2 regions of the Bacillus sp. SRI_025 genome follow, and region 2 is predicted to be linked to the other one. Evidence: a T-box and tRNA genes for the amino acid it is inferred to sense, from the RefSeq annotation. Region 2 holds a T-box; the other holds one or more tRNA genes.
What was found. A T-box is a leader RNA that pairs with one kind of tRNA and senses whether it is charged. The one in region 2 lies ahead of thrS (threonine--tRNA ligase), so its partner is inferred to be a tRNA-Thr.

Region 1 (3,275 bases), on a different contig from region 2:
AAAGCAATGGTTTTCACTTGGTTGTCTTTTGCGAGCTGAAGGGCTTGAATGATGTCTAACGTTTCTCCTGAAAAGGAGATACCAAACACAATGTCATTCTCTCCTGCATTTGCAATGACCGTAGATGCAATGTGCATGTCAGTGAAGGCTGTCGCTGCATAGTTAATTCTGAGAAATTTCTGCTGGGCATCAGCTGCGACGATGCCAGATGCACCAACACCGATAAAATGAATTTGGTTTGCATTCAGCAGTAATTGAACAGCCTTTTCTAAAGCATCTGCATTTAAAATAGAAGCGGTGTCCTTAATCGATTGAATCGAGTTTCCAGCTGTTTTTTGAATAATGGATTGAAGTGGTTCATCTTGTTCGATATCTCTGTAGCCTTGTTTATCGTCATGCATCAAGTCTCCAGCGATCCGCATTTTTAAATCTTGATAGCCATCCAGCCCGAGAGATTTACAAAGACGGATGACTGCAGAGCTGCTTGCGCCGGCTGCCTGACTGATTTCGTGTACTGTACTTTTAATGACTTTGTCAGGATGGGCAAGGATATAGTCTGCAATGATTTTTTCAGATTGGGGGAGCTTTGATTTGATTGTGTGTAGTAGGGTAAGTCCACCTGCTGACATGAGCTCTACCTCCTTTAGGATTGATAACGTGAGATCGCTTTGTCGATATGACCATTCGTTTTGCTCAGTAAATCTTTGGCTGTTTTCTTGTCTGTGTTTGTTTGGAGCATGACGATGGCGGTTTTGACTTCTAAGTCTGCTGCTTCGAGAGTCTTCACGGCTTGTTCGTAGGAAGCATTTGTCACATGTTGAATGATGGTGATGGCGCGTTCTTTTAATTTATGATTGCTGACTTTAACATCAACCATCAGGTTTTCATATACTTTGCCTTGTCTGATCATGACTGAGGTGGAAAGCATATTTAAAATCATTTTATGAGCGGATGCTGCTTTCATTCTTGTTGACCCAGTGATGGCTTCTGGTCCTACAATGACCTCAATGGCGCAATCTGCAAGCTCGCTAATTTCTGCTTGTTTATTGCAGCTGAGTGCTACTGTTTTAGCTCCAATTGACTTTGCATAGTTTAAAGCGCCGATGATATAAGGTGTCCTGCCGCTTGCGGCAATTCCGACGACTGTATCTTTTGATGTCAGGTGGATGTGTACTAAATCCTGTTTGCCGGCTTCTTCACTATCTTCCACATCTTCGGCAGCTTGAGAAAAAGCTGAGTCTCCGCCTGCCATGATGCCTACAATGACATCAGGTGAGACGCTATAGGTTGGGGGACATTCGACAGCATCCATTACGCCAATTCTGCCGCTTGTTCCGGCGCCTAAATAAACGAGTCTGCCTCCATTTGAGATGGATTCATAGGCAAAGTCACTTGCTGTTTTGACATGGGGAAGTACAAGGTTGACTGCTTGAGCGACCTTCATATCTTCTTCATTAATCATCTGGAGTATTTCAAGCGGATCTGCTTGAGAAATTCCCATTGTGTTGGGGTTTCTTGATTCTGTTGTCAAAGAACGCAGTTGAGATGGCTGCATGTGACATACCTCCTTATTTCTTCATTTTCAGTATATTGAGTATGGTACGAAATTTCAATATTATATTTGAATATTGAAATTATATTTCAGTAGAAATGTTGAATAAATAGGGAGCAAATAGTTAGAAAATAAAAAAAATAAAAATCCCCTTTACAAAAGGGGGACAACCTGTATATAATAACTTTTGTCAGCTTCACGGAAACAACAAACTTGACAAACTGGCCCGTTGGTCAAGCGGTTAAGACACCGCCCTTTCACGGCGGTAACACGGGTTCGAATCCCGTACGGGTCACCATGATGTGGAGGATTAGCTCAGCTGGGAGAGCATCTGCCTTACAAGCAGAGGGTCGGCGGTTCGAGCCCGTCATCCTCCACCATATGCCGGTGTAGCTCAACTGGTAGAGCAACTGACTTGTAATCAGTAGGTTGGGGGTTCAAGTCCTCTTGCCGGCACTGTTTTATCTTTATCAATTCCATATGTGGAGGGGTAGCGAAGTGGCTAAACGCGGCGGACTGTAAATCCGCTCCCTCCGGGTTCGGCGGTTCGAATCCGTCCCCCTCCACCATTTTTGGGCTATAGCCAAGCGGTAAGGCAACGGACTTTGACTCCGTCATGCGTTGGTTCGAATCCAGCTAGCCCAGTTAAGACACCTTTTTCAAAAAGGTGTCTTTTTTTATGTTGGCGGAGGGACTGTATAACTATTCAAAATGTTGTCGAGTTGAGTCAGAAGGCATCAAGAAAGTAAAATATAAGCATGAACGGAAAGGGGATGTACATATGGGAGAGCAAAAGAAGGTCACGATTGTTGGAGTTCCGATGGACTTGGGGCAAACGAGAAGGGGCGTCGATATGGGGCCGAGTGCGATTCGTTGTGCAGGCGTAAAAGAAAAATTGGAAACGCTCTCATTTGATGTGGAGGATCTAGGAGATATTCCAGTTGAACAAAGAGATGATGAGAAAGGTTTATATACAAGTGAAAAGCTAAAAAATTTGACCGAGAATGCTGGGGCGAATCAGCTGCTTGCTGAGAAGGTTGACAGTATTGTGCAATCAGGTTCGTTTCCGCTCATTTTAGGTGGTGATCACAGCATTGCGATTGGCACACTTGCTGGGGTAGCCAAGCATTATGAAAACTTAGGAGTCATTTGGTATGATGCACACGGGGATTTGAATACGGAGGAAACCTCTCCTTCTGGAAATATTCATGGCATGCCGCTTGCTGTCAGTCTTGGTTTTGGGCATGCTGATTTAACAAACATTGGCGGTTATTCGCCTAAATTGAAACCTCAAAATGTCGTTATAATTGGTGCTCGATCCTTAGATGAAGGAGAGCGGGCATTGATTCGAGAGAAAGGCATTAAAGTCTATACGATGCATGAAATTGATCGTTTAGGGATGACAAGGGTGATGGAGGAAGCTATTGCTTATCTAAAGGAAAGAACAGATGGTGTCCATCTCTCGCTTGATTTAGACGGGCTAGACCCAGCGGAATGCCCTGGTGTAGGCACTCCGGTAGCAGGCGGCATTAGTTACCGGGAGAGTCATCTTGCAATGGAGCTTTTAGAGGAGGCGGGTATTTTAACGTCTGCTGAATTTGTTGAAGTAAATCCGGTTTTAGATGAGAAAAACAAAACAGCAGAAGCGGCTGTGGCATTAATTGGATCGTTAATGGGTGAAAAGTTATTGTAGAGCGGGACTTGTTCCCGTTCTTTTTTGTTT
Region 2 (3,275 bases):
TAGAGCATATTAATTCTTCTGAATATCTATCTATAAAGAAAACAATATACAGAGAGAGTGAGTCGTACCATTGATGAATCAAGATACTTTTGCTGATTGGTTGAGAACTTATACAAATATAAAACCATACTCTATTGGAAGATACTCTAAAGCGATCGGCACTATATCCTCAGAATTAGGAGACTATGGATTACAGAAGATTAATTTATTTAATCTAACTGATGCTGCCTTTATCGATGAAATTCTTAGTAATCCAGAGTTCAAAAAGAAGAATGAAAAAGGACATAGGATGTATAGTGTAGCTTTAAATCATTTTAAAAAATACATTGAATATTATGATGATTCTGAGTTGCAAGCAGAGCTATTTAAAGAGGAGCAGGAGTTTGAAAAGTACCTAATAGGAGATCCTGCTGATGTCGGTAGAGCTGATATTGAGGATAAGCCAAGAGATAAGCCTGAACATAGGTTAGTGAAAAATAAAAAGGTATGGAGTAGAAATCCTAAATATGCAGTTTTAGCTGTTGCTGATGCAGATTATTTATGTGAGTTCGATAAACAGCATAAGCATTTTATTTCTAAGTTTAATGGAGAGAATTATGTAGAGGCTCACCACTTGATACCAATGCAATATCAGGATCAATTTGATCACAGTTTAGACATCCATGCTAATATTGTTTCAATTTGTTTAGTCTGTCATAAGAAAATCCATTATGGACGATTTGAGGACAAGAAAGAAATATTAGATAAGCTATTTCACAGTAGGAGAGAGAGACTTCTTAAAGGTGGAATTGAGATAGAAATTTCACAGTTATACACGTATTATCAGGATTGAGAAATCTAAGGGAATTATGGCTGGCTTAAGATTACTACCTACATTAGGATGCTAATTGAGTATTTAGGGCAAATTGATTATAGCCTGAGTAAAATCACTCAAAATGCCATTTTAAAGAATGAATTTCATTAGCTTTACTCAAAATAAAGCTTTACATCATCCATTATCATCATGTAAGATATGGAGAAATTAAAAGCGAAGAAAAGGACATGAGCCATTTTTACTGGTTATCAGAGAGGGAAGTCACGCTGAAATCTTCCTAACACAGAAAAGTTGTCTTACCACCTTTGAGCTGTATTGGGGAAATTACAGTATCCAATATCGTTTACGCCACGTTACGGCACCAGAGCCATAAAGCGAATACGCATTATGGGAATTTGGGTGGAACCACGGATCACACATTCGTCCCTCTATGAGGGATGGGTGTGTTTTTTTGTACACTCATATAGGATCATTGCTTTGAAAAGGACATGAGCAGCTTTTATCGGTTACCAGAGAGGGAAGTCACGCTGAAATCTTCCTAACGCAGAAAAGCTGTCTTACCACCTTTGAGCTGTATTGGGGAAAATTGCAGTATCCAATACCGTCAATGCCGCGTTACGGCACCAGAGCCATAAAGCGAATACGCGTTATGGGAATTTGGGTGGAACCACGGATTACACATTCGTCCCTCTATGAGGGATGGGTGTGTTTTTTTTATTTCAAAAAATAGGAAAGGTGTGTCAGTTATGAGAGAAAACATGGTGAAGATTCAATTTCTAGATGGAAAGATAAAGGAGTTTCCCGCAGGTACGACTGTTGCAGATGTTGCCTTCCATATTAGTCCGAGCTTAAGAAAAAAAGCGGTGGCGGGAAAGGTCAATGATCAAATGGTTGATTTAAGTGAAAAGCTAAACAGCGATGTTCGGCTGTCTATTGTCACACTTGATTCAAAAGAAGGGGTTGAAGTGCTGCGCCATACATCTGCACACGTATTAGCCCAGGCTGTGAAAAGGTTATATGACAATGTCACACTAGGAATCGGTCCTGTCATTGAAAATGGATTTTACTATGATATGAAGCTCGATCAAACATTAAGCGTAGAGGATTTGGAAGAAATTGAAAAAGAGATGAAAAACATCATAAATGAGAATCATCCCATCCAAAGAAAAGAGGTCTCTTACAAAGAAGCAGAAGCGCTGTTTGCACATGATCCATATAAGCTGGATATTTTAAAAGGGTTACCCTCTCAAGAAGCCATCACAGTTTATCAGCAAGGAGAATTTGTAGATTTATGCCGCGGGCCGCATGTACCTTCTACAGGGTACTTAAAGTCATTTAAACTAACACGTGTTGCAGGGGCTTATTGGCGGGGAGATAGCAATCAGGATGTCTTGCAGCGAGTGTATGGTGTAGCGTTTCAGCATCCAAATCATCTAGCTGATTATCTTCATTTCATGGAAGAAGCAAATAAACGTGATCACCGGAAATTAGGGAAGCAGTTATCCCTCTTTATGTTTTCAGAAGAAGCACCAGGCATGCCGTTTTATTTACCAAAAGGTCAGATTGTCAGAAATGAATTAATGGCCTTTTCAAGAGAAGTGCGAGGAAAAGCGCAATACGAAGAAGTGAGTACACCGTTTATGATGAACCAAGAGCTTTGGGAAAAGTCAGGGCACTGGGATCATTATCATGAAAATATGTATTTCTCAGAAGTAGACCATACAAGCTTTGCTTTAAAACCGATGAACTGTCCAGGGCATATGCTCATGTTCAAAAACAGCTTATATTCATACAGAGACCTCCCGATCAGAATGGCTGAGTTTGGCCAGGTGCATCGTCATGAATTTAGCGGAGCGTTAAATGGATTGTTCAGGGTCAGGACATTTTGCCAAGATGATGCTCACATTTTTTTAAGAGAAGATCAAATCGAAGCTGAAATCAAACGGATTTTCCAATTAGTTGATCATGTGTATCGGACATTTGGGTTTGAGTATTCCGTCGAGCTATCCACTCGTCCAGAAAAAGCCTTAGGGGATGATGCCATTTGGGAAATATCCGAAACAGCACTAAAAAATGTGCTTGATCGTCTAAAGGTCGACTACCAGCTAAATGAAGGAGATGGGGCATTTTATGGACCGAAGATCGATTTTCATATTAAAGATGCCCTGCAGCGGAGCCATCAGTGCGCCACAATTCAGCTGGATTTTCAAATGCCTGAGAAATTTGATTTAACATATATCAATGAAAAAAATGAAAAGGTACGACCAGTTGTGATTCACAGCGCCATTTTTGGTTCTCTAGATCGTTTCCTAGGCATTCTCATTGAGCATTTTGCGGGTGTCTTTCCATTATGGCTAGCACCAGTACAAGTACAAATCATCCCAGTCTCAACTATTCACCTTGATCACTGCTTAAAGGTGCAGCAGCAATTAAGAAGTATCGGAATAAGAGCAATAATCGA

Region 1: it has a tRNA-Thr gene. The T-box ahead of thrS (threonine--tRNA ligase) is inferred to sense a tRNA for this amino acid. The anticodon was not compared.

What each region holds. Positions count from the first base shown of each region.
Region 1 covers NZ_JBYEGB010000007.1:186,556-189,830, reverse strand. The annotation lists gene AC20OE_RS17720 (MurR/RpiR family transcriptional regulator) at 1-629, opposite strand, end outside; gene murQ (N-acetylmuramic acid 6-phosphate etherase) at 644-1,555, opposite strand; tRNA gene AC20OE_RS17710 (tRNA-Glu) at 1,776-1,850, shown strand; tRNA gene AC20OE_RS17705 (tRNA-Val) at 1,857-1,932, shown strand; tRNA gene AC20OE_RS17700 (tRNA-Thr) at 1,936-2,008, shown strand; tRNA gene AC20OE_RS17695 (tRNA-Tyr) at 2,037-2,121, shown strand; tRNA gene AC20OE_RS17690 (tRNA-Gln) at 2,126-2,197, shown strand; gene rocF (arginase) at 2,334-3,245, shown strand.
Region 2 covers NZ_JBYEGB010000005.1:61,680-64,954, reverse strand. The annotation lists gene AC20OE_RS14835 (HNH endonuclease) at 74-832, shown strand; T-box leader at 1,022-1,245, shown strand; T-box leader at 1,283-1,507, shown strand; gene thrS (threonine--tRNA ligase) at 1,561-3,275, shown strand, end outside.